One region of the Pseudoalteromonas sp. 78C3 genome, then DNA from elsewhere that is predicted to be linked to it. Evidence: predicted binding sites of a transcription regulator. Region 1 holds the regulator's gene; each other region holds the start of a gene.
What was found. The regulator ArgR, encoded in region 1, controls arginine synthesis, uptake and breakdown. The targets are predictions, from matches to a motif close to ANTGAATANNTATTCANT.
Positions count from the first base shown of each region.

Region 2: a site for ArgR is predicted at 6,116-6,133, ahead of CXF76_RS10090 (arginase family protein). Genes of this name have one in related genera too.
Region 3: a site for ArgR is predicted at 3,131-3,148, ahead of CXF76_RS15940 (OadG family protein). Genes of this name have one in related genera too.
Region 4: a site for ArgR is predicted at 2,613-2,630, ahead of CXF76_RS19615 (aspartate aminotransferase family protein). Genes of this name have one in related genera too.

Region 1 is NZ_PJAV01000146.1:86,394-94,566, forward strand. Features, by position in the region: gene galU (UTP--glucose-1-phosphate uridylyltransferase GalU) at 1-390, opposite strand, end outside; gene CXF76_RS11350 (DUF3718 domain-containing protein) at 683-1,060, opposite strand; gene folA (type 3 dihydrofolate reductase) at 1,139-1,630, opposite strand; gene cgtA (Obg family GTPase CgtA) at 1,704-2,861, opposite strand; gene rpmA (50S ribosomal protein L27) at 3,002-3,259, opposite strand; gene rplU (50S ribosomal protein L21) at 3,276-3,587, opposite strand; gene ispB (octaprenyl diphosphate synthase) at 4,010-4,981, shown strand; gene mdh (malate dehydrogenase) at 5,068-6,000, opposite strand; gene argR (transcriptional regulator ArgR) at 6,226-6,693, shown strand; gene CXF76_RS11395 (Dyp-type peroxidase) at 6,701-7,600, opposite strand; gene CXF76_RS11400 (ABC transporter ATP-binding protein) at 7,649-8,173, opposite strand, start outside.
Region 2 is NZ_PJAV01000143.1:49,239-57,411, reverse strand. Features, by position in the region: gene CXF76_RS10115 (SDR family NAD(P)-dependent oxidoreductase) at 1-673, opposite strand, end outside; gene CXF76_RS10110 (thiol-disulfide oxidoreductase DCC family protein) at 670-1,068, opposite strand; gene ppc (phosphoenolpyruvate carboxylase) at 1,189-3,834, shown strand; gene cdd (cytidine deaminase) at 3,971-4,897, shown strand; gene udp (uridine phosphorylase) at 4,966-5,721, opposite strand; gene CXF76_RS10090 (arginase family protein) at 6,176-7,285, shown strand; gene CXF76_RS10085 (transporter substrate-binding domain-containing protein) at 7,415-8,104, shown strand.
Region 3 is NZ_PJAV01000167.1:11,388-19,560, forward strand. Features, by position in the region: gene alaS (alanine--tRNA ligase) at 1-93, shown strand, start outside; gene CXF76_RS15915 (aspartate kinase) at 100-1,317, shown strand; gene csrA (carbon storage regulator CsrA) at 1,409-1,600, shown strand; gene CXF76_RS15925 (YcxB family protein) at 1,651-2,118, opposite strand; gene CXF76_RS15930 (hypothetical protein) at 2,251-2,442, opposite strand; gene CXF76_RS15935 (DUF1328 domain-containing protein) at 2,501-2,674, opposite strand; gene CXF76_RS15940 (OadG family protein) at 3,194-3,436, shown strand; gene oadA (sodium-extruding oxaloacetate decarboxylase subunit alpha) at 3,448-5,223, shown strand; gene CXF76_RS15950 (sodium ion-translocating decarboxylase subunit beta) at 5,237-6,367, shown strand; gene CXF76_RS15955 (aldo/keto reductase) at 6,510-7,481, shown strand; gene CXF76_RS20725 (hypothetical protein) at 7,495-7,671, shown strand; gene CXF76_RS15960 (peptidoglycan DD-metalloendopeptidase family protein) at 7,746-8,173, opposite strand, start outside.
Region 4 is NZ_PJAV01000175.1:27,659-35,831, reverse strand. Features, by position in the region: gene astD (succinylglutamate-semialdehyde dehydrogenase) at 1-54, opposite strand, end outside; gene astA (arginine N-succinyltransferase) at 70-1,086, opposite strand; gene CXF76_RS19615 (aspartate aminotransferase family protein) at 1,172-2,377, opposite strand; gene CXF76_RS19610 (HDOD domain-containing protein) at 2,757-3,917, opposite strand; gene CXF76_RS19605 (anthranilate synthase component II) at 3,961-4,542, opposite strand; gene CXF76_RS19600 (YdcH family protein) at 5,094-5,336, shown strand; gene galE (UDP-glucose 4-epimerase GalE) at 5,782-6,795, shown strand; gene CXF76_RS19590 (UDP-glucose--hexose-1-phosphate uridylyltransferase) at 6,797-7,861, shown strand; gene galK (galactokinase) at 7,851-8,173, shown strand, end outside.

The DNA of each region.
Region 1 (8,173 bases):
CACATCTGGCAGGAGCACTACAAAGTTATCGTCACCAACTATTGGCTTAGCACACAAAATAGCATGCCCTAGCCCTTTAGCTTCACCTTGGCGTACACTCATAATGGTGACATCAGGCGGACAAATAGAGCGAATCTCATCTAATAAAGCACGTTTAACACGTTTTTCAAGAGTAGCTTCTAGCTCGTAACTTGTATCAAAATGGTTTTCGATTGCATTTTTAGAGCTGTGTGTAACTAATACAATATCTTTAATACCGGCAGATACACATTCGCTGACAATATATTGAATTAGAGGTTTATCAACTATAGGGAGCATTTCTTTTGGAATAGCTTTTGTCATAGGGAGCATTCTCGTCCCTAAGCCTGCTACTGGAATTACAGCTTTCATATCTATCCTTAGTGATTAAGTTTGTAAATAAACTAGCAGATATAAAATAGATACCAGCTGAATAAAGTTACCTCTTTTGAAGAAGTAAATTTGAAGCTGCTTTTAAAGTGAAGACTCTACACTTTGGGAATATAAAATAGATAGGTAAATAGTGAACTTATTAATGATTTTGTTGGGGGTGAGATTACATTAGCTAAATAAAAAAGTCTGAAGTTGTTATTAATAACAACTTCAGACTAATCAATATTTAACAATACCTTACTGAAGGTAGAGTTATAAAACCTTTTTATAATTAAAGACCAGCGCGATCTTTAATCACTGCAATAAGTGGTGAGCTAGCAAAGTTGCCTTCAGCCCAAGCAATATCAGCACCATCTGTTAGAGCACTTTTTGATAAGTTTTTAACTATATACTCACCAGTATCCACTGCATTACTAGCAACAGCATGGCGTAATAAGTTATTACCATTACATTGTACTGCATCATAAATATTACGAATTTTTACACGAGAGCTTTTAAGCTTGCTGCGTAATCGGTTTTTATCGTCTGCCGCAATATATTCACAAATAGATACTGCTAATTGATCTTCAGCATTTGCAGGTGCTGTATACGAAAAAGAACTTACAGCGACAACAGCAGTAAGTGCAACTAGCTTTGGTAATTTAAACATGACAAACCCTTTATAATACTTTGTTCTTATATAGACTATCAAATATTATATCAATCTATCAAAAATTACGCAATAATGTTAATGTTCTTTATACAAAGTTACGAATTTATAACTAGATTTGTTTTTTTCATCAGGGAGGTTTTCTTGCTCTTCTTTCACGTCCCAATTAGCAACTTTATTGTAATCAGGAAACTGTGTATCGCCTTTAATATCTAAATCAATAAAGGTTAAATACAAGCGTTCTGCTTTTGGTAAAAATTGCTCATAAATATTACCGCCACCAATAATCATTACTTCTTCAACAGCACAAACCAGTTCTAGTGCGGCCTCTGGTGTGGTTACCACTTCAATACCCTGTGCAGTATATTCGCTGTTTCGAGTAATAATAATATTACGACGCCCAGGTAAAGGACGGCCTATTGACTCAAAAGTTTTACGACCCATGATCACAGGTTTACCCGTAGTTATTTTTTTAAAATGCTGAAGATCCGCAGGTAAATGCCATGGCATTTTATTATCTAGGCCAATTACACGGTTATTTGCCATTGCTGCAATCATTGAAATTATCATAATAAACACCTAGTACTTTATTCTTAAACAAAGAAAAAGGAGCATAAGCTCCTTTTTAATAAATTCTATTTAATTAACGCTCGTAGACAACTTCTACGTCGTAATCATCTTCATCCCAGTCGTCCCAATCATCATCATTGCCTTTACCTTTAGTGGCTTTTTCATGATAGGTATCCCACTTGAATTCAACTTCTTCATCTTCAACTTGTACAAACTTCTCTTTAGGCATGCTATCAAGTAGTGTCATTATGTTGTGGATTAAAGGTTGAGTATTAAGTTTATTAATTGCTGAAATGTGATAAATATTTTCAGTTTCGCCCAGCTCTTCTGCAATCGCTTCGCATAGCGCTTTTGCTTCATCTTCTGGTAATAAATCTATTTTATTAAACACTAACCAGCGTGGTTTTTCAGCTAATTTAGGACTGTATTGGTGTAGCTCGTTAATAATCGAGAATGCATTATCAACAGGGTTTGAACCATCTACCGGCATTACATCAATAATGTGCAATAACACACGACAACGCTCTAAATGCTTCAAGAAGCGAATACCTAGGCCTGCACCATCAGATGCACCTTCAATTAGACCCGGAATATCGGCTATAACAAATGATTTATTTGCTTCAGGACGTACCACACCTAAATTAGGAATAAGCGTCGTGAATGGGTAATCAGCTACTTTTGGTCTTGCTGCAGATACACTGCGGATAAACGTAGATTTACCTGCATTTGGTAATCCTAGTAAGCCTACATCAGCTAATAATAGTAACTCTAACTTTAAGTTACGTACTTCACCGGGTGTGCCCAATGTTTTTTGACGAGGTGCTCGGTTAGTACTTGATTTAAAACGTGCATTCCCCAAGCCGTGGAAACCACCTTTTGCAACCAAAATTCGTTGACCATCTTGAGTTAAGTCGCCAAGTCCCTCTTGGGTATCAACATCCATGATGCGCGTGCCTACAGGCACCATAACAAATAAGTCATCGGCTTTTCGGCCTGTACAGTTACGGCTACGACCGTTAGTACCACGTTCAGCTCTATGAAAGCGCTCAAACTGATAATCAATTAGGGTATTTAAGTTTTCATCAGCTTGTAGATAAACACTACCACCGTCTCCACCGTCACCGCCGTCTGGTCCACCATCTGGAACATATTTTTCACGACGGAAAGACACGATGCCGCTGCCACCGTCTCCAGCTTCTGCGCGAATTTCTACTTCATCTACAAACTTCATGATTACTCACTTTAGGGATTGGCTTGTTTAATAACTCTATTATATACCCAAGCCAACACAAATGCAGGCTTGGGTATATATTTTGACTGACTACAAAACAAAAAACCCCGCAAAGGCGGGGTTTTTAACTACCTTACTGATTACTCAGTTACGATAGTTACGTATTTACGGTTTAAAGGACCTTTTTGTTCAAACTGAACTTTACCATCTGCTTTTGCGAAGATAGTGTGGTCTTTACCGATACCTACGTTAGTACCAGGGTGGAAACGAGTTCCACGCTGACGAACAATGATGCTACCCGCTAGAACTGATTCGCCACCAAAACGCTTAACACCTAGGCGTTTGCTTTCTGAATCGCGACCGTTACGAGTACTACCAGCTGCTTTTTTATGTGCCATTTCTAAGTACCTCTAATTAAGCGCTAATGCTAGTGATTTTAACTTCAGTGAACCATTGACGATGGCCCATTTGCTTACGAGAATGCTTACGGCGTCTAAATTTAACAACCTTAATCTTCTCACCGCGACCATGTGAAACAACCTCAGCTGTTATCTTGCCACCGTTTACGAACGGTACACCGATCTCGATTTTCTCACCATCAGCAACTAAAAGTACTGAATCAAATTCTACTGCCGCACCAGTTTCAACGTCTAATTTTTCAAGACGAATCGTTTGACCTTCAGTCACACGATGCTGTTTACCACCACTTTGGAAAACCGCGTACATAATTAACTCCGTCTGTGCACCCTCAAATCGGCGCAACTAAAATATTCTTCGATAGGGCGCGAAGTTTACGCTAACGCGAAATAACTAGCAAGCCTATTTTGTAATTAAAATGAATAAAAAGTAGCTGCTTTGAGAGCAATTCAATATTTACCCCATTTTATATTAATTAGCCCTTTTGCCAAGCGCTTTTTAACTCTTAGTCGAAATAAATTAATGTACTCAAATATGACCCTCACAGCTTAATATCTAAGCACACCATAAACTGTATATTGATTATCAATTAATCAGTTATCTTGGCTAATTCAGTCTAAATTAAGTACTTTAATAGTGTTTTTTCAATCAATCGTCACAAAATATCGAGCTAGTGCATTTTTTGTTGTACAATCTGCGCCGTTCACACATAAAAATTGGCTCGGAGATCAATGGATATAAAAGCTATCCAGGCGTTAATCGAAAGCGATATGAATGACGTCAATCAACTTATACATGCGCAAATGCGCTCAGATGTGGCGTTAGTTAATCAGCTTGGTTTATATATAGTTAGCAGTGGCGGCAAACGCGTTCGTCCAATGCTGGCGATTTTAGCAGCCAAAGCGCTCGGTTATCAGGGTAAAGATCACATAACACTTGCAACAATTGTTGAGTTTATTCATACAGCAACGCTATTGCATGATGATGTTGTAGATGAATCAAACTTACGACGTGGCACACCAACAGCAAATGCTGAATTTGGTAATGCTGCTAGCGTATTGGTTGGTGACTTTATTTACACTCGTTCATTTCAGCTTATGGTTGGCCTTGGAAAAATGCAGGTTATGCAAGTACTTGCCGATGCAACAAATATTATTGCTGAAGGTGAAGTATTGCAGCTAATGAACTGCAACGACCCAGATACAACCGAAGCCAGTTATATGCAGGTTATTTACTCTAAAACGGCTAAACTGTTTGAAGCAGCGACAGGCCTTGCTGCCATTATTACTGAGCAAGACCAAACTACTCTCGATGCACTAAACCTATATGGTATGCATTTAGGTACTGCGTTTCAGTTAGTAGATGATGTACTCGATTACAATGCAGATGCTGAGCAGTTGGGTAAAAACATTGGTGATGATTTAGCTGAAGGCAAACCAACGCTTCCACTTATTTATGCTATGCAACATGGTAGCGAGCAGCAAACGCAGCTTATTCGTAATGCAATAGAGCACAGTAATGGTATGGAGCATTTAGAAGAAATTCTATCGGCACTAAAGCAAACTAATGCGCTTGAATTTACAATGCAAAAAGCAGAGCTTGAAGCTGACAAAGCTATTGCGTGTTTAGACTTTTTAGCTGAGTCTGACTATAAGCAAGCACTCATAAGCCTTGCTCGTATTGCGGTTGACCGCGACCACTAGTTTTAACTAGCTACACAGTGTGAAATTAATTCTGAGCAATAAAAAAGCCTGCAAATGCAGGCTTTTTTGTTATTCTACTTTGGCTATTACGCCATGAAATCAACACCTTCTTTGATGTCTTTTTTCAGTGTTTCAAGCATGTCATTTTTTGCTTTTGTTTCAAATGCGCTTAGTTCGCCGTAAGAAAGAATTTCTTCTACGCCGTTTTTACCTAAACGTACTGGATGTGCAAAGTACTCTGCATCGCCATTTTCAACAGCAACGTAAGCGTAATCTACAACTTCCTCACCTTGTAGGCCTTTAACTAAAGACATACAAAAACGAGCTGCAGCAGCACCCATAGATAGCGTAGCTGAACCACCGCCTGCTTTAGCATTTACAACTTCAGTACCCGCATTTTGGATACGTGGAGTAAGTGCAGCAACTTCTTCATCAGTGAAAGAAACACCTTCAACTTGAGAAAGTAGAGGAAGAATAGTTGTGCCTGAGTGACCACCAATTACTGGTACTTTCACAGTTGCTACGTCTACGCCTTTAAGTTCAGCAACAAATGCTTCTGAACGAATAACGTCAAGCGTAGTAATACCGAATACGCGTTTAGCGTCGTAAGTACCTGCTTTTTTGAATACTTCAGCAACGATTGGAACTGTGCCATTTACTGGGTTAGTAATAATACCTACTAACGCTTTAGGACAGCTAGCAACAATGCCTTCTGCTAAAGTTTTGATGATACCAGCATTTACATTAAATAAATCAGCACGATCCATACCTGGTTTACGTGGCATACCCGCTGGGATAAGAACGATGTCAGAGCCTTCAAGCGCTTTGTTTAATTCGTCTGCGCCAAAGCCTGCTACTTTAACATCTGTTGGGATGTGAGAAAGGTCAACCGCAACACCTGGTACTACTGGTGCAACATCATAAAGTGATAATTCAGAGCCAGCTGGTAAGCCTGTTTTTAATAATAAAGACAACGCTTGGCCGATACCGCCTGCAGCACCTAATACAGCAACTTTCATTGGAATTCTCCGTAATTTGAGGTAGGAAACATTTGTGGCTCTTAAGATAATGAAATTAGCGACTAAAAACAAATTTATCCTGTCTATTTCAAGTATATTTTCGACCATAGTCGTAAACTTTTGTGATTTAACGCATCAAACTGGCAAGTTAACTAAACAACTGCTGCATAATTATTCATTTTTGTGTAGAATTTGCGGCATAAATAACAAAAACGAATAAAGACTATGCAACCACAAGATAAACAAGAAGCACTGGTAAAAGCATTTAAATCACTATTAAAAGAAGAAAATTTTGGCTCTCAAGGCGAAATAGTTGATGCATTAAAAGATCAAGGCTTTGACAATATAAGCCAAAGTAAAGTATCGCGCATGCTAAGTAAATTTGGTGCTGTACGCACACGTAACGCCAAACAAGAAATGGTTTACTGCTTACCAGCTGAAATGGGTGTACCTACGGCTAAAAGCCCATTACGCCAATTAGTAATCGACATTATGCACAACGAAATGATGATCATCATTCGTACCAGCCCAGGTGCTGCTCAGCTTATTGCTCGTTTATTAGATTCATTAGGTAAAGCAGATGGCGTACTAGGAACAATTGCAGGCGACGATACTATTTTTATCGCTCCTGCTAAAATATCTGAAATAGATGTAACACTTGAACGTGTTCGCATTTTATTTGATACGGTTTAATAGCAAACTAAATTTGTTTTAAAAACCCGACTGAAGGCGCAAAGAAAGCAGAACCCATATCGGCTTGAGTAAAATCAAGCCAGTGGTCGTAACAATCCCCTTCCCCTAAACGACTATTAAGTACTTTTTCAAATGCAGTGCCCGTACAAGCGCATGTAATTGATAACATTCCCTGCTCATACACATCGCCATAAGGCATGCTCTGATTTAATAATAGCGGTTGGCCTTCTTCGTCTTTTAGCTCGCTACGTGAAGCATGGCTGGTTTCAATCGCTGGGGTAATTAGCGTGTTATCAAGGCGCGTACGCCCCATTATTTGTTCTTGCTCGCTCAATGATAAGTGCTGCCACATAGTTAAGTCATGCTTATAACGCTGTACATGAATATAACTCCCCTGATCTTCAAAATTGCCAGGGTTACTAATTAAAGCCGTAGCGCGCTTTTTTCTTCCATGAGCGGTATCGCCACCATAAATAAAACCATTAAAATCACGACCATCTAAAAAGCGAAAATTACGAATTTGCTCCACCAGCTCAACATCGGGAGCAAATAGTTTTAAAATTTGCAGCGCAAATAAATGGTTAACGTCTTCACGGTCAGAGCGAATTTGCACAAATAAATCGCACGGTTGTACGCTCATTTGATGATCGCTATGGTTTATATTAGGAAAGCTCTGTAGTTCGCTTGGGATGTATTCAGGGAGGATATGCGGCCAATATTGCGCACCAATAGCAACCATACAAGAAAGCATTGATTCTGAAAATTGATCGCTAAACTCTTCTTCAATAGCGCTTACTTGTTTTAACTTTGCGCGAAGTGATTCATCTTGACCATCAAACACATTAAAAAATAAGTGCAAACCGTGTAAGTTTGCTTCAGCACAAATCCCTGATTGCGCTTGCGCCATTGTTATTCCTTAGTTTTATAGATAAAAACACAGCGAATAACAAATTAATTACGATTCGAAAAAATTCACCGTGTGAGGTTTTATTTTTATTATAACCTGCTCATTATTTTCAAATGACTGGCCATATTGTGCAGCAACTTCAATTTCTTGTTCATCAATAACAAGTGAATAAACATACGCCGAACCAATAAAGCGACGACTTATGATTGTAGCTCGCTTGCTGAGTTTGTCACTTTGGTTATCTGCCACTAATTCTATTTGATGAGGACGTACATATATAAGCCCTACGCTTACGTCATGCTTACTCTCAATATAAGATTCGACTAAACCAAATGGCGTTTTGTATTCAGTTGCTGTTAATACTTCTGCGCTCAAGTATATGCCTTGACCCAGAAACTCTGCAACCTCCTTTGAACATGGAGCTGCAAAAAGCTGCTCAGGCGTGCCTTGTTGCTCAATTTTACCGCGATGCATAATGGCAAGTGTATCTGAAAAGGCAAACGCCTCTTCTTTTGAATGTGTAACAAACACAGCAGATACTTGGGTTGCCTTAATAATTCGACGTATATCGGC
Region 2 (8,173 bases), on a different contig from region 1:
TTAGTTTTAAATCAGGGTTATTGTTTGTTAATTCAAATAGTTGCTTGGCTACAAATTCAGGGGTAAATAATTTACCTTCAGGTACATTCTTTTGAAAGGGCTTTGAAAGTGCTGTATCGGTAGTGCCAGGGTGAAACAGAATGAGTTTGGTATTTTTAGCACGACGAGCAAGCTCTATAGCAGCGGTTTTAAATAGCATGTTAAGCGCCGCTTTAGATGCGCGGTAAGTATACCAACCACCTAATTTATTGTCGTTTATGCTGCCTACGCGCGCACTTAATGCAGTAATAGTACACTGCGTTTTGTGGGTTAACAGCGGCAAAATACTCTGCAAGCAAAGTAGGGGAGTTAGGGTGTTTGAATTTAGAAGTTGGCTAAAATACTCAGCGTCTAAATCCTCCATCTTTTTTTCAGGCATATGGGTTTCGTTGTGCAGTGTACCATTGAATATAATAACTTGTTGTATATCGGCATTTTGCTCTTTTAGGTAATTAGTAACGCGCGCTAAACTTTGTTTTGTGTAGTCAGTATGCAGGTGGACAACACTTGAGCCAGATTCAATACTTTTTGAACTAATACAAACGATCTGATGAGTAGGCGTGTTTATTTGTAGATGTTCTATATATGCATTTGCTATGGCACTGCTTGCGCCGAATAAAACAATAGTTTTCATTTATCACCTTTTGCTTTTAGTCCACATTGGCCATTACTGCACTGAGTATTTGGCATTAAAAAGCGACTGATGGGGTGCCGATACTTAGCAAATAATAGGTATCCGCAGTCAGCGAAAAAGCGAATTATTGGCAAGCGAAAAATTTTCAACCAGCTGTGTTTACCCACTATTTTCCATGCTTCGTAAGTTACATCAAGCCCATAAATCATTTCACCTGATTGCTTTTGAGCTTGAAGGTAGTTCATTGCTTTGTCTTTATCAATATACGGGTAGCGCTCACTGAAGTCGCTCGCGTTAAGATCTTCAAGCGTAATTAAGTTTTTGTTATCAGCGTGTTTTAGTTGCTGCATTTCGGTGCTACAAAGAGGGCAGTTACCATCGTAAAAAATGATCATGTGAATGCTTTGTGATTATTTTATATATACTTTTTTACGACAAGACATTGCAAATGGATCTATTAAATATCTCTTCATGATGATATTAATAGTGTCCTACGAAAAAATGGAGACTGATAAATGAGTGAACAATACGCCGCCTTGCGAGGTAATGTAAATTTACTAGGGCAACTACTAGGACAAACAATCAAAGATGCCCAAGGTCAAGCGATTTTAGATAAAGTGGAAGAAATTCGTGCTTTATCAAAATCATCTCGCAGTGGTAACGAAGACGACAGACAAGCGCTTATAGATGTTTTACATGCGCTTAGTGATGAAGAGCTTTTACCGGTTGCCCGTTCATTTAATCATTTTTTAAACCTTGCTAATGTAGCAGAGCAATTTCATACCGTTTCGCGTTTTAATGACGTTGGCCTTGGTCAACAAAACCCTCTCACTCAAACATTAAAAACGTTAGCTACAAAAGCAGAACAAGGCCAGTTAGACAGTAATCACTTGGCCGAAACACTCTCAAAACTCCACATAAACTTAGTATTGACCGCTCACCCAACCGAGGTTACGCGCCGTACTATTATTAACAAACACGTTGAACTAAGTGATTGCTTAGCGTCATTAGAGCGAAAAGATAACTTAGTGCAAGAGCGGGACAATATTTTAAATCGTATTGAACAGCTGATTAGCCAAGCTTGGCATACCGACGATATTCGTCGCTCTCGCCCAACGCCAGTTGATGAAGCCAAATGGGGCTATGCAGTAATAGAAAATAGCCTTTGGCATGCCGTTCCGCGCTTTTTACGTGAATTTTCAGCGAATGTTAAAGACCAGTTGAGCTTAGAGTTACCAATAGATTACAGCCCAATTGAGTTTACATCGTGGATGGGTGGAGACCGTGATGGTAATCCATTTGTAACATCGCAGGTAACAAAAGAAGTGCTTGATCATGGTCGTTGGATGGCACTTAACTTATACATTCAAGATTTAAAAACGTTGTGCGCTGAACTCTCTATGTCAGATGCCAGTGATGAGCTTGTTGAGCTTGCAGGGCAAGAGTTTGAACCATACAGAGCGGTGATCAAAAAGCTTAAAAATCAGGTTGCAGAAACAGTGGCGCACTTAGGTGCTAAAATTAAAAATAAGCGCAGCGATTCACAAGATTTAATTACTAATATTAATCAGCTTAAGCACCCAGTTGAAGTGTGCTATCGCTCGTTATTAAAGTGTAATATGAAAGTAGTTGCGGATGGTTTATTACTTGATTTACTGCACCGTATAAATAGCTTTGGTTTACGTTTAGCTAAACTTGATGTGCGCCAAGATTCGTCTCGCCACGGCGATGTGTTTTCAGAACTGACTCGTTATTTAGGTTTAGGCGACTATAACCAATGGCAAGAGCAAGACAAACAAGCATTTTTACTTGCAGAGCTTAACTCGCGCAGACCGCTTATTCCAAAACATTGGCAACCAAGCCCTGATGTACAAGAAGTACTTGATACCTTTGATGTAATTGCCAAGCAAGACGAAGCAACATTTGGTTTGTATATTATTTCGATGGCACGAACAGCGTCAGACATTTTAGCAGTACAACTGTTGCTAAAAGAAAGCGGCTGTAGCTTTGATTTACCAGTAGCACCGTTGTTTGAAACACTCGACGATTTAAACGCAGGCAGTGATGTAATTACCACATTGCTTGATAATGTTTGGTATCGCGGGCACATTAAAAACACCCAAAACGTAATGATTGGTTACTCTGATTCAGCTAAAGATGCCGGCATGATGGCAGCAGGTTGGGCGCAGTACGAAGCAATGGATAAGCTAGTACAGCTTGCTGATGCACGTGGTATTGAGCTTGTTTTATTCCACGGACGTGGTGGTACAGTAGGACGTGGTGGTGCACCCGCTGCACAAGCGCTGCATTCACAACCGCCTGGCTCATTAAAAGGTGGCTTGCGTGTAACCGAGCAAGGCGAGATGATTCGCTTTAAATTTGGTTTACCCGATGTAGCACTGCAAAGCTTAAATATTTACGCAGGCGCAGTTCTGCAAAGTAACTTATTACCGCCACCAGAGCCAAAACCGCAGTGGCGCGAAGTAATGAAGCTAATAAGTGAGGAGTCATGTGAGCATTACCGTAATGTAGTTCGTCATGATGAAAACTTTGTACCTTACTTTAGAATGGCAACACCTGAGCTTGAACTGTCTAAGTTACCGCTTGGCTCGCGTCCTGCAAAACGTAATCCTAATGGTGGCGTTGAAAGTCTACGTGCTATTCCATGGATTTTTGCGTGGAGCCAAAACCGTTTAATGCTTCCTGCATGGCTAGGTGCGTTAACAGGCTTAAAAGCTGCGCTTAATAAGTACGGCGCAGAAACCCTAAACGAAATGAGCTTACAGTGGCCGTTCTTTAGATCGCGCCTAGAAATGCTAGAAATGGTATTTAGTAAAGCCGATTGTTGGTTGAGTGAGCATTATGATAATGCGCTGGTGGAAGATATGTACAAACCACTGGGTGTAACACTTCGTAAAGAGCTTCAAGAAGCCATTAGTTTGGTGCAATCACTTAGCCCGCAAAAAAGCCTACTAGCCGAGCAACCTTGGATTAAGGAGTCGATTAGTTTACGTAACCCGTACACCGATCCACTTAACTTACTACAGGTTGAGCTTTTACGCCGTGCTCGCTCAGAGGAAAAACGCAACGAAGGTGACATTGATAATGCATTAATGATCACGATGACAGGTATTGCAGCAGGTATGCGTAATACCGGCTAACACTTTATTTTGTTAGGTATACCTATTGGTATTAAAAGGGAGCACGCGATGTGCTCCCTTTTTTTGCGTTAAATAGGCTGGTATTTAACATCCTAACCTTTTAAACTACTTAGCCATTGAATAATTAAAAAATGTTATGGCTTCAGCAACTTTTACTGTACAGCAAGATACAGCACTTACAAATTCGCACATCACATTAAACGTAGCGCAAACAGCGTCATTACGTAGTCAATTAAAATCACAACGTGGCATATTAAATTCTAATAATATTAAGCAGTTATGCGCACAACTCAATGTGTCTGATGATGCATTATTACAAGGTTTAGTACCTTTGGCTTCTGAGTATGCTGTTGCGCCGATATCAGATTTTCATGTAGGCGCAATTGTTAAAGCACTTGATGAAAACGATGAGGTAAACTTTTACTTTGGTGCAAATGTAGAGTTTGATCATCAAGCATTGAGTTTAGTGGTTCATGCAGAGCAATCGGCTATAAATAACGCCTGGTTAAACGGCGCCAAAAAAATAGTTAAAATAGCGATTAGCGATGCACCGTGTGGATACTGCCGCCAGTTTATGAACGAACTCGCTGATGCGAAAGAGTTTGATATTTTATTGCCAGAGCAACACTTTAAATTGGCAGAATTACTGCCGCACTCGTTTGGCCCTACCGATTTAGGCAACGCGTTTAGCTTGTTTAATCCAGAGCCTCACCAGCAAGTATTTGCAAATGCTCAACTAGATGAAAAACTAGCAAGTACAGCATTAAACGCATACGTACCCTATAGTAAAAACTTTAGTGCAGTAAAAATTAGTACATTTAAAAATGGTGATTTTTACGGAAGTTACGCAGAAAACGCAGCGTACAGCCCAAGCTTGTCGCCACTACAAAGTGCACTTAGCCAATTATTTATCGCAGGGCTTAGCTTTAACGAAAGTACAGTAAAATCAATTACACTTTTAGAAACTGCAGGCCATGAAAACCAAGCGGGTGTAGCACGTGCTGTACTTGCAAGTTTTAAAAATCTACCGGCAATAGGAGTAATTAGCGCTCAGCTAAAATAACCTCTTAAAAACAATAAAGCACAGCCAGAGCTGTGCTTTATAATTTTATCTATTGAGTTTACTTGGTATTAATCAAGTAATACTTTAGCCGCTTCTAATACTACCGCTACAGATTTACGCTCAATTTCACCATGGTCAACATTTGGTATTTCTTGGCGAGTACGATTAACAAGTACGCCTGCTACACATGCAGCTTGTAAACCAAGGGCTGCACACATAGTAAATAATGTTGCTGATTCCATTTCGTAGTTCATCACGCCCAGTTTTTGCCACTCTTCGCAGCTACCTTGTAGTGATTTAGGAACGTAACCAGAATGCGTATCGTAACGCTCTTGTCCTGGATAAAATGTATCGCTTGATGCAGTAATACCAATATGAAAATCGATATTTAAGTTTTTACATGCTTGTACCATAGCTTGTGTTGCATAAAAGTCAGACACAGCAGGGTAGCTAAGAGGAGCAAAATGCTGGCTTGCACCGTCTAAACGTACAGACGCTTGGCTAATTAAAATTTCGCCTTCGTTGATATGTGGCTGAATCGCACCTGTTGTACCAATACGTAAAAATTTACGCACGCCAAGTTGTGCTAATTCTTCTACTGCAATCGACGTAGATGGACCACCAATACCCGTAGAACAAACAACCACCGAATGGCCGTTTAGTTGACCTAAGTAAACATGAAACTCACGAGTTTGAGCAAGGCAGGTTGGGTTGTCTAGGAATTGTGAAATGCGTGCAGCACGATCTGGATCGCCCGGTACAATCGCAAGTTTTGCACCTTTAAGATCGTCAATACATAGTCCTAAGTGAAATACCTTTTCCATAGCTAAGCCTTTTTATAATAAATTGTGTCAATCTAGCATCATTGCTAGAAACGTTTATCAAGTACAGGACGATTGTCCGTTTTACCTTAACTCCTCCAATTAAGTCTTAATAATTTTAAGGATTAATTTGATTTATTCATCAACTATGAATATTCAATCAAGTGCTTATACAAGTAGCCTTGTTGTGCTGTTGACATGTTCAAGCAGACATAATAAGTATCAACCAAGCGCGTAACTACAATTAAATAGTTTATGGTAAATATTCATTAATATTAAATTAATTCAATGGCTTAAATTTGTATTAAGCACGTAAAAGATAACGTGTTTATTTATATTAGGCACAGACTTATTTAGCAAAGTGGAATTTATTTGAAGTTTAGGCACTTTTGGTGATTTTGCATAACTAATCAAAAGTAATTAGCTACGTACAGAATAAAAATCGAAGGAGTTTATTATGAGCACACAATTTGAAGCATTTAAAAACAAAGTTGAGCACTGTTTGTGCGCACCAGGTGATGGCGTATACACAGTAAATACTGCAAAGGAGCGCAAAGCCGCACTGCGTAATAAACTTTATGGACAAACTGAAAACGTTGATAATTTGTGGCGCGAGTCTTTAAATGAATTACCAAATTCTCCACATAAAGCCGTTATGTTAGGTATTAGCTCAGACTGTGGCGGTGGTATTTTACGCGGTGCAAACTGGGGGCCACTGTTTGTGCGCTCAGCTTTAATTGATCAGCAACCGCAGTGTCACTTGTTTGATTTAGGCGATGTACGTGTAATCCCACATTTACTTCATGATAAATACCTAAATGATGCAACCATTTCTAATTGCCAAAAAGCCCTATACGGTAATGAAGATAACGACTATTACGTAAGTCCGTTATCAATCACAGAGGATGTATGCGACAGCTTTTACGCAACATTTAAAGATAAAGGGATATTTGGTATTGGTGGCGATCACTCAATTAGTTACCCACTTACCAAAGCGTACTTAAAAGCAAAACGTGAGCAAGGTAAGCGTACCGCTATTATTCACTTTGACGCGCATACAGATTTACTTGTTGAGCGCTTAGGCATAGATTTATGTTTTGGCTCGTGGTGTACACATATATTAGAGTTTTTACCTGCGCCGCATCATTTAATACAGTTTGGTATACGCTCAAGTGGCAAGCCTAAAGCGCATTGGGAAAATACTTTTGGTATTAAACAGCACTGGGCACATGAAATCATTGAGCGCGGCGCAGCAGCAGTTGCTTCCGACGCTATTGCACAGTTAAAAGCCGATAACGTTGATGAAGTATACGTAAGCTTTGATATTGATGCGCTTGATGCAGAGTTTGCATCTGCCACAGGTACGCCAGAACATAATGGTTTAACACCACAGCATGCACTTGATATTTTATCAGCCATTGCGGATGAGTTCCCGATTACTGGTGCTGATATGATGGAAATAGCGCCATTTACCGACAGCTCTTTAGTGGGTCAATCAAGCTCTGAAACGACACTTAGAGAAGGCGCTAAAATTTCAGCCTTTTTAATTAGTGCGATGAACAAGTAAGCTGTAGGAGCTATAAATACTAGCACTATCAGCGTATAAGTGTGCATTACATGACTAAAAACTAGCAGTTCATAAAGCCTCAGCTATATTTATTAAATACATATAATGAGTTAGTTGAGGCCTCGCTGAATGAAATTATTGATCTTTTTATTGTTCATTAGCTGTATTAAAGTTGATGCAACTGAAATAACAATAGTAACGGAAGTATTTCCGGACTTTCAGTATCTCAATGAAGATAATAAACTCGTTGGCCGCTCTGTCGATAAAGTTCATAAAGCGCTAGAAGGTACTGGTATAAACTACACTATGTTGGCGCATAGTTGGGCCATATCCTACAATGCAGCGCTACGCGATAAAAATACCTGTATATTTTCAATTGTTCGATTACCTAATAGAGAAAGTAAGTTTAACTGGGTAGGTGAACTGGAAAGCTTTGATTCTGCCATTTATGGTCTCAAGTCCAGAGGTATAAAGTTAAATACTCTCAATGATGCTAAAAAATATAAAATAGCAGTACTGCGTGATAACTTTAGTCATCACTATTTGCTTGAGAGGGGCTTTAGTGAGAACAAGCATTTATTACTCATCGATAGCCTAGATAAAATAGATAAACTCATAAGCACTCGTCACCATATACTTGATTTTGTTATCCTCAACAAAAAGCAATTTAACTACCGAGTTAAAACAGAGCCTAAGCTTGAGTTACTCGAACCATTACTAAATCTAAATACAACTCAGTCTCCGTTATTTTTTGCCTGTAATATAAATATGGATCCGGCTTTAGTTTCTCAATTAAAAGTCGCCTTTAATAAAATTTAAGCACTTTAAATTTGCTGTTTTACCTCTCAACCAATTGAAAATTAATAGCTTAAATATATTTCGTAAATA
Region 3 (8,173 bases), on a different contig from region 1:
CGTCCAGATATGGCACAAGCTGGTGGTAGTGAGCCACAAAATCTTGCTGCTGCACTAGATAGCGTTACAGCTTGGTTAACTGAGCGTACTTAAGCCTAAGTGGCGCTTATTGTTCAAAAATTCGGTGGCACTTCGGTCGGCTCAATAGAGCGAATTGAAGCGGTCGCCGACCTTGTTGTTAAAACCAGGCAACAAGGACATCAAGTGGTTGTGGTGCTCTCGGCTATGTCGGGAGAAACCAACCGCTTAATTAACCTCGCCAAACAAATTGATACTCGCCCGAGTAGCCGTGAACTAGATGTACTTATTAGCACCGGAGAGCAGGTTTCTGTATCACTGCTTGCTATGGCTATTATCAAACGTGGTCATTCAGCTGTAAGCTTATTAGCGGATCAAGTCAATATTCTAACCGACAACATGTTTGGTAAAGCTCGTATTGCAGAGGTTGCTGCTACGCGCTTAAAGCATGAGCTTGAGCATAATCGTATTGCTATTATTGCTGGGTTCCAGGGACGTGATATTGAGGGCAATATTACAACGCTTGGACGCGGCGGCACCGATACATCGGCTGTAGAAATAGCAGCGGCTATAAAAGCCGACGAATGCCAGATCTATACAGACGTTGACGGCGTATATACTACAGATCCTCGTGTTGAACCTAACGCGCGCAGAATGAGCCAAGTTACTTTTGCCGAAATGCTAGAGCTGGCAAGTTTAGGCGCAAAAGTTTTGCATATTCGCTCGGTAGAAGCTGCAGGTAGACACAATGTGCCACTTAGGGTGCTTTCTAGTTTTAATCCTGATGAAGGCACATTAATAAGTTTTGAGGAGAACGATATGCCAAGCAAGGTGGTATCGGGAATTGCGTTTAATCGTGACGAATGTTTAATTAAAGTAGATGGTGTGCCAAGCGGTACGCAATATCTTTCAAAAATATTGAAACTTTTTGCTGATAATGGCATCGAAATAGATATGATTAATCAAGTTAATCATATCTTTGAAAAAATAGACTATGCTTTTACTGTGCACTCGAATGATTATCTGCAAGCACTTGAATTATTGAGCGAAGATCAAGCTCAACTCAGTGCTCGAAATATAAGCGGGTTACCAACGGTAGCTAAAGTTTCTGCTGTTGGAATGGGTATGAAATCGCATTCTGGTGTAGCAAGTTTATTTTTTGATGCATTAGCGCAGGAAAATATTAATGTGGTTTTAGTCTCGACTTCTGAGATCAAAATTTCAGTTTTAATAGATGAAAAGTACCTAGAGTTGGCAGTTCGTGCATTACACAAAGCATTTTTAACAGAAAATGGATAGATTGAGAGTTTTTACTTACTTTTCAGTCTAATTTTCATTAGTATGTTTAAGCGGAATCTTATAATTTTTATTGGAACATGGGAGCAAGAGAATGCTAATACTAACTCGTAGAGTAGGTGAAACCCTAATGATTGGTGACGAAGTAACAGTTACTGTTCTAGGTGTTAAAGGAAATCAAGTTCGAATCGGTGTTAATGCACCAAAAGACGTATCAGTGCATCGTGAAGAGATTTACATGCGCATACAAGCTGAAAAGTCGAACCCTAATCCGGGCAATGCTTAATCAACACGTATACGTAGTTGAGTAATTAACTCAACTAGTCAAAAAGCCACTCACTGAGTGGCTTTTTTGTTTATAAAGGCGAGTATTTCTGGGGTTAGTATTTGTTTTGAAATGTACTGCATTCCGCTTTTATTTTTAATAATAATACCTTGCTGAGTATCTATTACTTCGCTTATGTCTTGCCAAGTTAGCTGAAAGCTTTTGTAATGATTAGCCGATTTAATGCCTTCTTCATCAAAGGTAAGTGTAACCTCAGAGCCCGACGCTCTGCTGAGCATTTGTCTGGTTACCCACCAAGGTCTGCGATAGTAAAAAGCGACGCACTCTAGTACACCTAGCATGATCATAAACGATCCTAAGTAATGATCGTTTAAAACATAAATGCCAAATAAACCAAGCGCAACGAGGAGTACAAGTAAAAAGTACTTAGGTTTGGCGCGCTTACTGTACGGGAGTGACTCATCAAAGCACTCGTAAAAGTAAGGTTTATCTAGTGTGTAGGTTGTTGTAAATGCCATATTGCCTTGCTTTAAATATCGTTTTTTTTATTTTAACAAGCTAACCGCTAAATGAGCAGCTTTATAGTCAGTGATTTTATTACAGGCACAAAAAAACGGCCCTAAGGCCGTTTTTTAGCGATACAAGAAGAATTAACAGTTAGTTTCTTCAGCGTTTACGCCTTCTTTAACATTTTCACATGCATCTTCTACTTTGTTTTGCACGTCAGTTACTGCTTCGTCAATACGTTCGCCTGCGTCTTCTGCATGATTATCTTCACAACCCATGATGAAGAAACTTGCGAATAGACCGATTAGTGCTGCTTTTACAGTTGTTGAATTCATAATGTAATTCCTTGTAAGTATTAATTAAATTTTAGTGTTTGTTAGTTGAATGCTTTATCTACCTGGGTGATTTACCACGTAGTGCACCTGAAACTAATGAGATCACTAAAAGTACTAAAAAGATAAAAAATATAATTTTTGCTATACCAGCTGCGGCACCTGCGATGCCACCAAAACCTAACACTGCAGCGATTAAAGCAATAACTAAAAATGTAATTGTCCAGCGTAACATTGTTTTCTCCTTGGTTATCAAATTTGCTCACAATAACTAATGCCAGTTACATGCCAAAGTTTATTTTTTATTAATATCAATAGCTTATGTTTTTTGGTTGTATTTTTAGTTATTTGTTAGTTAGTAACTTTTACGCTTTGTTATGTAAGTTATTCACACTGTTACAAATTGCTGGCAAAAATCCGCTAAGAATAATTTTTTTGGTAAGACCAATTAACAATTGGTGCGTATTTTTATACTTATTATAAAGTTTGGTGTTTATTTTTATTAAGTTGAATAGTTAATTAACAACTTCTATATAACTATTAGCTATAGTCGTTATTTCCTAAATGTATTGTAGGGCGCATGATTGCTGGGTTATGGCATGTAAATAAGTTGATTGTTATGTTGTTTATAGTTTAATTGGTTTTACCAATTTACAAGATGTAGACAAAGCGACTAGTTTTGTTATTATCCAGTGAATAAATATTTAATTAAATCGATTTTTTATTTTCGATATTGGTTTCAAGGGGGAGAAAAATGGATATAGGTGCTCTACTCACAACGGCTGGTAGCTTAATGCTAACTGGTATGGTTGGGGTGTTTGTATTTCTGTCGATATTAATTGGTGCAGTAACGCTTATGTCTAATTTGGTGACGCGCTATAGCGAACCAGAAGCATCACCAGCTAAATCACCGTCTTTTAAATCTCAAGGTGTGCCAAATGAGCACATCGCTGCTATTAGTGCTGCCATTGCTCAGTACAAATCAAATAATAAATAAGGGGCACACACATGGCTAAATTAAAATTAACAGAATTGGTATTACGCGATGCGCACCAATCATTACTCGCAACACGTATGCGCCTAGACGATATGCTACCGATTGCTAGCAAGTTAGACGATGCAGGTTACTGGTCTATTGAATCGTGGGGTGGTGCTACATTTGATTCGTGTATTCGTTATTTAGGCGAAGATCCTTGGGAGCGTATTCGTGCGCTTAAAAAAGCGATGCCTAATACTAAACAGCAAATGCTTTTACGCGGTCAAAACCTATTGGGTTACCGCCATTACGCTGATGACGTAGTTGAAAAATTTGTAGAACGCGCACATAAAAATGGCGTTGACGTATTTCGTATATTTGATGCAATGAACGATGTACGTAACTTAGAAACAGCGATTAAAGCGGCTATAAAAGTAGGCGCACATGCTCAAGGTACTATTTCATATACTGTAAGCCCTGTTCATACGCTTGATATGTGGTTAACTCTTGCTAAGCAATTAGAAGATTTAGGCTGTCACTCAATTTGTATTAAAGACATGGCGGGTTTATTAAAGCCGTACGATGCTGAAAAACTAATTAAAGCACTTAAAGAAACCGTATCGGTTCCTATTGCTATGCAGTGCCACGCTACAACTGGCTTAAGTACTGCGACTTATCAAAAAGCGATTGATGCAGGCATTGATATGCTTGATACCGCTATTTCATCTATGAGTATGACTTACGGACACACCGCAACTGAAACGATAGTATCGATAGTTGAAGGTACCGAGCGCGATACTGACCTTGATTTAAACCATCTAGAAGAAATTGCTGCTTACTTTAGAGATGTACGTAAAAAATATGCGGCATTTGAAGGTAGCTTAAAAGGGGTTGATGGTCGTATTTTACTAGCTCAAGTACCTGGTGGCATGCTTACAAACATGGAAAACCAACTTAAAGAGCAAGGCGCGGCAGATAAGCTTAATGAAGTTTTACTTGAGATCCCACGTGTACGTGAAGATCTTGGTTTTTTACCTTTAGTAACACCCACGTCGCAAATTGTAGGTACTCAAGCAGTACTTAACGTGCTAACCGGTGAGCGTTATAAAACAATCACTAAAGAAACTGCTGGCGTATTAAAAGGTGAATATGGCTTAACACCAGCACCAATGAATAAAGAGCTACAAGAGCGTGTGCTTGATGGAGCTGAGGTTATTACTTGTCGCCCTGCAGATAACATTGCACCAGAGCTTGCAACGCTTGAAGCTGAATTATTAAAAGAAGCGCAAGGTTTAACATTTGCTGATGATCAAATTGATGATGTACTAACTTATGCATTGTTTCCACAAGTTGGTTTTAAGTTTATTAAAAACCGCAACAACCCTGATGCATTTGAGCCTATTCCTACTGTTGAAGATAAGAGCAATAAGGTAGCACCAAAATCAGGCTCAAATAATAGTAGCGTTAAAGCTGAGCAATACAGCGTAAAAGTAGACGGTAAAGTTTACGATGTAGTTGTAGCGCAAGGTGGTGAACTCAAAGAAGTAACTTTAAAGGATTCTGAGCACATTCCTCAGTCTGCTTCAGTTGCATCAGGTGAAACACTTAATGCCCCTTTAGCCGGTAATATTTTTAAGATTAAGGTAAAAGCTGGGCAAGTTGTTAACGAAGGCGATGTAGTGATTATTATGGAAGCCATGAAAATGGAAACTGAAATACGCGCTACGCATACCGGAACAATCGCTGAAGTGTTAGTTAGTGAAGGCGATGCTGTAACTACCGGCGACGCTATGATTGCATTAGCTTAGGAGTAAATAGAGGATGGAAGGTATTTTAAACCTCTGGAATGCTACTGGCATTGCTAACTTTACAATCCCATCGTTAATTATGATTGCGGTAGGGTGTTTATTACTGTTTTTAGCGATAGCTAAAGGTTTTGAACCATTATTACTATTACCAATTGGTTTTGGTGCAATTTTAACAAATGTACCTGTGGCAGGTTTGTCAGACCCAGGTGGGCTATTGTATTACGTTTATTACGTGGGTATTGATACGGGGATTTTTCCGTTATTGATATTTATGGGAGTAGGGGCGCTGACCGACTTTAGCGCGCTTATTGCAAACCCACGTATGTTGCTATTAGGTGCGGCTGCACAATTTGGTATTTTTGCTACACTGTTTGGCGCAATATTACTTAACTATGTGCCAGGTTTTGAGTTTACTCTACAGGACGCATCGGCTATTGCCATTATTGGTGGTGCAGATGGACCAACGGCAATATTTTTAGCGTCAAAACTGGCACCTGATTTACTTGGTGCAATAGCGGTAGCCGCATATTCATACATGGCTCTTGTGCCAATTATTCAACCGCCAATTATGCGTGCGTTAACAACCCCAGAAGAACGTAAAATTAAGATGCCAGAGCTTCGCAAAGTATCTAAAAAGGAAAAGATTATTTTTCCTCTAATGGTACTTAGTTTAACGGCTATGTTTTTACCGGCTGCTATACCGCTTGTAGGTATGTTTTGTTTAGGTAACTTAATGCGAGAGTCGGGTGTTGTTGATAGATTAAGTAACAGTGCTCAAAACGAAATCATCAATGTTACAACTATATTTTTAGGTTTAGCTGTAGGCTCAAAGCTTGCTGCAGATAAGTTTTTAACTGTTGAGACGATTGGTATTTTAGTGCTTGGCGCACTGGCTTTTGCAATTGGTACGGCATCTGGCGTATTTATGGCAAAAGGACTTAACCGTATATCTAAAACACCTATAAACCCATTAATTGGGGCGGCAGGTGTATCGGCTGTGCCAATGGCGGCACGAGTAGTTAATAAAGTGGGCCTTGAAAGTAACCCACATAACTTTTTACTTATGCATGCTATGGGACCCAACGTAGCGGGTGTACTTGGTAGTGCAGTTGCTGCGGGTATTTTATTAGCACTTGTTGGCTAATAATTAACGTGGTAGTTAATAAATGATTTAGCGCAGTTTACTGCGCTTTTTTTTGTTCTTAATTTGTTCATCGCTAAATAGTTTCTTGTTCAGCGCTTTTTGTTTACAGTAACAGCTCTTCAAAATTTTAAGGATAGTTATCATGCTTCACACACCTTTAGCAAAGCACTTACCTCATGTTAGTAAGCTTGTATTCGGATGCATGGGTCTGGGCGGCGGTTGGAATAAAGACGCAATCACTGATGCACATGTTAAGCAAACTCATGAATGCATAGATAACGCTATTGAAGGTGGCATTAACTTTTTTGACCATGCTGATATTTATACTTTTGGTAAAGCGGAGCAGGTTTTTGGTAAAGCATTAAGCGAGCGACCAGAGCTTAGAGAGCACATGTATATTCAATCTAAGTGTGGGATTCGTTTTGAAGATGACTTAGGGCCAAAGCGCTATGATTTTTCATCAAAGTGGATTGAGCAATCAGTTGAAGCATCCTTGAAGCGATTAAATACAGACTATTTAGACGTACTTATGCTACATCGTCCTGATCCACTCATGGAAGTTAACGAAATTGCTCGTATATTTAGTTGCTTAAAAGAAAGCGGTAAAGTGCGCAATTTTGCCGTATCGAATATGCAGCAACATCAAATGAATTTTTTACAGCATGCACTTGATATGCCGATTGTGGCTAATCAAATTGAGGCTAGTTTACAAAAACATCAGTTTGTTGATGAAGGTGTATATGCCGGTAACAGTGACGGTAAAGATCTTAATTTTACGCCCGGTAGTATTGAGTACTGTCGCCATTTTGAAATTCAAATTCAAAGCTGGGGCAGTTTATGCCAAGGATTATACAGCGGCAGTGATTTATCAAACGCATCGCAGGCTGATATAAACACGAGTCTTTTAGTTAATAAGCTGGCTGCACTTTATGATACGTCTGCTGAGGCTATTGTTATTGCATGGTTACTGCGCCATCCCGCATCTATTCAGCCGATTATTGGAACAACTAATGCCAAGCGTATTAAAGCCTCTTGTGATGCTGTAAACGTACAACTAACTCGTGAGCATTGGTATGCACTTTATGTAAGCGCTAAAGGCCATGAGCTACCATAAGTAGGGCACTAATATGAATATATTCGTTATTTTAATTGGTTTGTTTGTCGCGCTAGCGATACTTATTCCATTGCTTGAAAAATATCAAAGTAAAATAGGGCTCAACGGTGCAACCAAATACAGCAAATATATTTGGCCATTAGTGATGATGTCCTTAGTGATTCAGCTCATTTATGTACTAATGTACTAATGGTTTTTAGCGTATACAAAAAAGCCTTTGCAGGTTTAACCTGCAAAGGCTTTTTTAATGTTTATTAATAAACTTTATTTAAGTGCTAACTGTAGCTCGCGATTACGCTCAAGTTGGGCAATAAAGTTATCTGCAATAGGTTTAAACTTAGCAAGTTCTGAGCGAGGTAATGGCTCTGATTTGGGAAGTTTTACTGTTTTAGGATTACGGTGAACGCCATTTACTAAAAATTCATAGTGTAAATGCGCGCCAGTAACACGACCAGTAGAACCTACAGTACCAATTTGTTGGCCCTGTTTAACTTTTTGGCCCGTTTTAACTAGTTTCTTATTTAGGTGTAAGTACTTAGTTACATATTGTGTGCCATGGCTAATAAATACGTAGTTACCGTTGTACTTGCTGTAACCCGCTTTAACTACCTTACCGTTACCTGATGCAACCACCGGTGTGCCAGTGCGTGCTGCAAAGTCGATACCACGGTGCGCTCTAACTTGCCCAGTAA
Region 4 (8,173 bases), on a different contig from region 1:
TGTGCCTTGGCCTTGTGACCATTGACCATTTATAAATTGTGCAGGATGAGTCATATACTTTCTCCTAAATTAAATCGTGGTTGCACTAACAATATCGCCAGTTTGCAAATGCAGTGCATCTGCTATTTCTTGCGATAAAATAAGGCTTTTTGCGCGCTCGTCAAATGTCATTGGTGCAACGGTTGCTCTGAAACCTTCAAGCTTTTCGTTAGCTAGTAACACCATAGTGTCGCCAGTCATTTCGCCAATTTCAACGTTAAAGTGATTTGCATTACGAATAGTCGCAATGTTATCTACTTTTGCTTCAACCGTTGGGCCACCGTCAAAAATATCTACGTAGCCATTAAACGTAAAGCCTTCGCTTTTTAATAACTCGATTGCTGGGCGAGTGTTGTCGTGTACTTTACCAATTACGGCTTGCGCATCTTTACTTAGCAAGTTTACGTAAATTGGGTATTTAGGCATTAGTTCAGCAATGAAAACCTTTTGGCCAATACCTGTTAGGTAATCGGCTGTTGGAAAATCCATAGAGAAAAAGTGCTCTTCAAGCCACTGCCAAAAAGGGCTGCTGCCGTTTTCGTCAGACACACCGCGCATTTCTGCAATCACTGTTTGCGCAAAACGCTCTTGATGCTGTTTTATAAACATAAAGCGCGCTTTTGAAAGTAGCTTACCGTTACAATTTTTACGATAACCATCTTTTAAAAACAATGTGCAAAGCTCTGTAGCACCTGTGTAGTCGTTACATAGCGTTAGAATATCAACCGCTTTGTATACGCCTAATGTGCGCGAAGAGTGAATCACTTTACTTAAGTGATAATGATAAAATGCATCATCAAGCCCTACCGCAGCTTCAATTGCAGATGTCCCTACAACTTCACCGGTTTCGCTATCTTCAAGAACAAACAGGTAGCCTTCGTCACCAGGTTGTGACGTTTGTTTAGCAAAAGAGCTTACTGAATGGTCGATCTTTTTTTGCAATAGTTCTTCGTTTAATGGCAAAGACGTAAAACCATGCCCTGATTCATGGGCAATTTTCAGTAATGCTGAATAATCATTTTGCTGGATTGGGCGAAGGATCATCATGAGTCCGCTTGCTCCCTTATAAATAACGGTAAATAGGAATTGCAGGGCAAGCAGTGCTTGCCCTTTATTGGTTGGCTTAAGTCGCTTATACGTTTACTACGCTTGCTACTGCTTTTTCAAAGCGTGCCATACCTTCGCGAATGTCCGCATCAGGAATTACTAAAGATGGAGTGAAACGTATTACGTCTGCACCAGCAACTAATGACATAAGGCCTTGCTCAGTACCTGCCACTAAAAACTCTTTTGCACGACCTTTATATTGCTCGTTCACTACTGCACCAATTAATAAACCTTGGCCACGGATTTCGCTAAATACGTTATATTTTTCGTTAACCGCAGTAAGTAGTTCATTAAATAATGCTGCTTTAGCTTTTACGCCAGCAAGTACTTCTGGCGTATTTACTGTATCAAATGCAGCTTCTGCAACAGCACACGCAAGCGGGTTGCCGCCATAAGTAGAACCATGAGTACCTACTTTAAGATGCTGTGCAATTTCAGTTGTTGTGATCATAGCGCCAATAGGGAAACCGCCGCCAAGTGCTTTAGCTGAAGTTAAAATATCAGGTACTATGTTTAAGCCTTGGTATGCGTATAAATCGCCAGTACGACCAACACCTGTTTGTACTTCATCAAAAATAAGCAGTGCGTTATGCTTAGTACATAAATCGCGAACGCCTTGAGCAAACTCGTCAGTTGGTGAAACAATACCGCCTTCACCTTGAAGAGGTTCCATCATTACGGCACATGTTTTGTCGCTGATTAGCGCTTCAAAAGCAGCTAGGTCATTGTAATCACAATGTACAATGTCGCCAGGCTTAGGACCAAAACCATCTGAATATGCAGCTTGGCCGCCAACAGTTACGGTAAAGAATGTACGACCGTGGAAACCTTTGTTGAACGCGATGATTTGTGATTTTTCTGCGCCAAACTTATCAAGTGCAAAACGACGCGCTAACTTAAGCGCTGCTTCGTTTGCTTCTGCGCCTGAGTTGGCAAAATAAACTTTTTCAGCAAATGTAGCATCAACCATTTTTTTAGCTAGGCGAAGTGCCGGCTCATTGGTCATTACATTTGATAGATGCCAGATTTTTTCGCCTTGCTCTTTTAATGCGCCTACTAATGCAGGGTGGCAATGGCCAAGACAGTTAACTGCAATACCACCAGCAAAGTCGATAAACTCTCGACCTTCTTGATCCCATACGCGAGAACCTTCGCCTCGAACAGGAATTACGCTTGAAGGTGCGTAGTTAGGAACCATTACGTGATCAAATAATTCGCGATTGACTGTCATTTTATTTCCTCTTAATTGTGAGCAACACAAAACATCAAAATAGGTGTTTGGTTAATATTTGTAACCAACTTTATAGGCAAGATCAGTAACCTGATAATTGCGCAAAATTGCTTTGTGGTTCAATTTTCAGACGCACATTATTTCAGAATTACTTATATCTGTCTCGTTAAAAACTTTCATGTATCCCTTGAAAATAAAGGGCTAAAGATATTATTTCATAGATAGTGAATAACTATTTGCATAGCCATTCATACTTGGTTTTAGACAACTAACCGCATGAGCGCAGAGGCAAGCACGCTTTAATCGGCAAATATGCAATATAACAATAGAGTGAGAATGAATGGTTAGTCGCAAAAAAATTAACAAAAAATTCAGATTTTTAGTCAATTTGAATAGCTAAATTGGTAAAATTACTCGATTGGAGGGTTTTTAGTTCCGTTTTAGTGAACTTAAAGTACGAAAACCAGCTTAGAGTTTCATCAGGCTCAATAAGTTGATGCTCTTTTAAATTAAGATATTGAGAGTAGCAACGTGCCTTTAGCATTACTTCTGTTAATGGCAGTAATGTATCGCCCTTATCTACCCCATTTACTAGCTGCTGCATTACACCTTTAAACGGTAAATATTTAAAAGCCATTTTGTCTATTACTTTGGCGCTTACTTCTATCGACTTATTGCTAAGTAGAGTGGTTAAAAATAGCGGGTCGGGCTGTAGCTCTAATAATGCGGTGTGTAAATCTTTTTGGTTTTCATTTCGGGCTAACTGCACTTTGCGTTGCCATACTTTCTCAAACGTTTTTAAGTACAAGCGCACTAATGCAATTCGCCCTACATCTAAAAGCATTCCAAGGGTAAATGCATGTACGTCATTCACATTATTAATTTGTGCAATTTTTTGCGCAGCAATCGCGTTTGCCATCGCGCTGTCGCGTAGCCGGCGTTTTAATAATGAAAATGGTTCGGTGCTATGTGGCATCCAATGACGCGCAGCAAATGTAGGAATAACTAGCTGTAAGTTATCAAGGCCAATATAACGAAGGGCAAGCGATGGTTTATCTACTTTTACAGACGTGTTTTTACTACGCTGATTACGATAGTAAGGTAAATTAACAAGCGTTACTAACTCTCTACCCAACCAGCTTATATCATTAACTAGTGGCTCTAAACGCCCTACTGATGCCGACTTTACAGCTAATATATCGAGTATATTGGCAATGCCATCTTCAATGCCTATAGTACTGTGAATTACACTATCTATATCTTCGAGCTGCTTATATATAGCTGTTTCAATTGTTTTGTGTAGTTGCTCACTCGCTTGAGCGCGGTACTTATGATGTGCAGTACTGCTTTGCTGGCGTTTATTCTGTGCGGCCACTTCAACCTGAAGCAAAGTGCGTTGCTTCATGGGTTCGCCGTAATCTATATCTAATGTATGGATGAAACCAATTTGCTGATGCGCAAAGCTGTGCCCAAGCAATAAGTCATGAGCCCGTTGGTTTAGTATTTTGGCAGTACGCTGCTGGGCTACAAGTTCAGTCATGACATCCATTAATAAAGTATTAAATGCTCTGTGTATTATAACATTAGAAGCGAGTTAAAAAGTTATCAAGCAGTTCTAAGCCTTGATCAGTTAGAATAGCTTCGGGGTGAAACTGCACACCTTCGATTGCTAGTTCTTTATGAAGTAACCCCATAATTTCGTCAAACTCACCTTGCTCAGTCTGAGTCCATGCGGTTACTTCAAGTTCTTTAGGCAAAGTTTGTGCTTTAACCACTAAAGAATGATAACGACATACTGTTAACGGGTTAGCTAAACCTTTAAACACCCCTTTATTAGTGTGAACTATGGGTGATGTTTTACCGTGCATTACTTTTTTAGCACGAATTACATCTCCACCTAAAGCTTGTGCAATAGTTTGATGCCCCAAGCAAATTCCTAAAATAGGATATTGCCCTTTTAGTTGCTCAACAACATTTAGTGAAATACCCGCTTCGTTAGGGGTGCATGGCCCTGGCGATAACACGATGTGTTTCGGGTTCAACTGCTTTATTTGTGCAATGCTTAGCTCGTCATTACGTTTCACTAAAACGTCTTGATCTAAACGCTGAAAATATTGCACTAAGTTGTAAGTAAACGAGTCGTAGTTATCGATCATTAACAGCATTACACAACAAACCTTATAAATTATTGACCACTTACTTCACACAAGTGGTACTAAGCGCTGCATTCTACCACTATTAATTAACCAACATAAATTAGCAAAAAGCGTTAAAAATTAACTCTTTTAGCTAAAATGCATAAAAGCCTTTAGCGGGTATTGGTTTACTTAACCTGAACTCTGGTTAAGAGATTTATTAACGTATTGAATCACGGTGATATTTAAATTTATTTTCTCTAGCCAGAGATTCCTTGCAGCTTGAGCAATAATATCGAACCCTAAGCTTTTTACGAGTAGTTAATACTCCTATTTAGGCTGTATACCCCAACAATAAATTATTGACCTCTAAAGTACATGCGTTTATTGATCGCTCTATTAAATACTTTAGTGAAATACCTTACTGAGCAAAATAAACAGATTGTTTGCGCTACATCAAATTAGCGGCTCAATGGTTGAATTATATCTATGTAAGCCCCAGTGTATTATATGAAAGGCAGTAATTCACTTATACAACTCACTTACTTGTGAGCTCATTTATATCCTATTAAGGAGCGAATATGTTAGGCGAAGACCACTCATTAACTAATGACTTTCCAGAGTACTTAAAGACCATTGCCGAGTTAAATGAAAGCGATACTGAATTTGCAAAAAAAGCAGATAAGTACGACAAGCTAGATAAAGAAATTAGAGTGTTAGAGCTCAAAGATGCCCCCATAAGCGACGAGCAAATGCATCAGCTAAAACACGAACGTACGGAATTAAAAGATTGGCTATACGAGCGCTTGCAGCAAGAGCAGTAATGCCACTAAAAAAAGAGCTCACTGATGAGGTGAGCTCTTTAGATCAACAATGGCTATTTTCTCTAAAACTTTACAAAGCCACCCACAGGTTTCATAAATACACTGCTTGGGTTAATAACATCTTTGCGTTCCTAGCCAGTGCTATCGGTAGCACCGGTAAGTAAAACTGTTTTATTTATGTTGCTCTCTCCTAACTTTGTTTTCGCTATATTAGCAGCCTCCCTACCGCTGATAATTAGGTCAATAATCGAATCAGTTTATCTAATCAATTGATAAAGCTAAGTCTATGTTAGTCAATATAAAAGCATTCCTTTAAAAGGCAGGTAAGTGTTTAAGCTGAATGTTTTTTATGCTTTTATTTGAATTACCCAGCAATCATAACTATTGTTTTTAAACCCCCTTAATAGTAGTATTTATCATATAAATACACTTTTCGAGAAATAACATGAAAGTTTTAGTTACTGGCGGCATGGGTTACATAGGTAGCCACACATGTATTGCATTGCATGAAGCAGGTATTACGCCTGTTATTTATGATAACTTATCTAATGCAAGTGCGCGGGTACTTGACCAACTCGAAAAGATTACTGGTACTCGGTTTGAGTTTATATTGGGTGACATTCAAGACGAGCAACAATTTAAGCTCGCTCTAAAACATACTAAAGCCGAAGCTGTTTTTCACTTTGCGGCTTTAAAAGCCGTTGGCGAATCAACTGAGCAACCACTGCGTTATTATCAAAATAATGTGTCGGGCACATTAAGCATGCTACAAAACATGCAAGATGAAGGCGTTAACCATATTATATTTAGCTCATCGGCTACTGTGTACGGTGAGCCAGACTACCTCCCTATTGACGAAAAGCATCCTATACGCGCAACTAACCCTTATGGTTGGACTAAAGTCATGGTTGAACAAGCCATGCAAGACGTATGTAATGCCAACAGTCAATTTATGGGGATTGCGCTTCGTTACTTTAACCCAGTAGGTGCACACCCAAGTGGTTTATTAGGTGAAAGCCCTAATGGTATTCCTAATAACTTAATGCCATTTATTGCTCAAACTGCAGTAGGCAAACGTGACGTGGTTAATATTTTTGGTGACGACTACGACACCGAAGATGGCACAGGCGTGCGCGACTATATTCATGTTTTAGATTTAGCTAAAGGTCATGTTGCGGCATTTATGCAGCATAAAACAGATACCGCCTTTCATGCTTACAACTTAGGCACAGGGCAAGGTTATTCTGTGCTTGATATGATCAACGCATTTAGCGCATCAGCCAATAAAGATATTCCGTATAAGATTGCGCCGCGCCGAGCAGGTGATATTGCCTGTAACTACGCCGATGCCACAAAAGCGCAAAACACACTTAACTGGCACGCAGAACTAACACTTAGCGACATGACAAACGACACATGGCGCTGGCAAACTAATTACCCAAGTGGGTTGGAGAGTTAACATGGCTTTATTAGAAAGTACTCACAGACGTAAAAATCCGCTAACGGGTCGTTGGGTATTAGTGTCACCACATCGTAATAACCGCCCATGGTTAGGCGCAACAGAAGCCGTTAACGAAAACGTACTACCAAAACACGATGACAGCTGCCCACTTTGCCCAAGTAATACCCGTGCAAATGGCGACAGCAATCCAGATTACAAATACACACACGTATTTAGAAATGACTTTGGCGCATTAACACCTAATGCCAGCGAGCAATTACAAGCCTTAGAGTCAGACAGCGATTTATTTATTGCCGACGAAGCCAGTGGCGAATGCCGCGTAATTTGTTTTTCTCCAGAGCACAATAAAACACTACCAGAGCTTAGCCAAAACGCATTGCACGAAGTAGTAAAAACCTGGAAACAAAATTACACAGAGCTTGCACAGCAGTACGAATGTGTACAAGTTTTTGAAAATAAAGGCGAGATCATGGGTTGCTCGCAACCTCATCCTCACGGCCAAGTATGGGCTCACTCGCATTTATCAACCGAAATAGAAGCCGAAGATACCCAGCAGCTTGCCTATTATAAAAAGCATGGTACAGCTATGCTTGCCGATTACGCGCAAAAAGAGCAAGCAGATCAAACACGTGTTGTATTTGAAAACGAACATTGGCTTGTTGTGGTGCCATTTTGGGCAGCATGGCCGTTTGAAACAATGCTAGTAACTAAAGATAATATTCAAAACTTTAGCCAGCTAAACGATGTGCAAACCGACTCTTTGGCTCAGGCACTTAAAGTATTAACCACTAAGTACGACAACGTATTTAATTGCAGCTTCCCATACTCAATGGGGTGGCACAATGCACCGGCTAACAGAGGCTCTGATGAGCAACATTGGCGCTTACATGCTCATTTTTATCCGCCGCTACTTCGCTCTGCTACTGTTAAAAAACACATGGTAGGCTACGAAATGCTAGGCGAAAGCCAACGCGACTTAAGCGCAGAAACCGCTGCTTCTATTTTAAAAGCAGCCAGTACCACACACTATAAAGATACAGCAGGACACACAGATGAAGCTTAACGAATTCCAACAACAATTTTTGTCACTGTATGGCGCGCCTGCTCAAGGTATTGCTGCAGCACCGGGCCGTGTAAACCTTATTGGCGAATTTACCGACTACAACGACGGTTTTGTTTTACCGTGTTCGTTAGAGTTTCGTACCCAAGTAATGTTTAAAGAGCGCGACGACAATATTATCACTGTGCATTCTTTAAATTATCCAGGCGAGCAAGACAGCTTTAGCGTTGATGAAGAAATTACTGAAGGCCAATCGCAATGGGGTAACTACATTCGTGCTGTTACTTATGTTCTTAAAAGAGCGGGCTACAAACT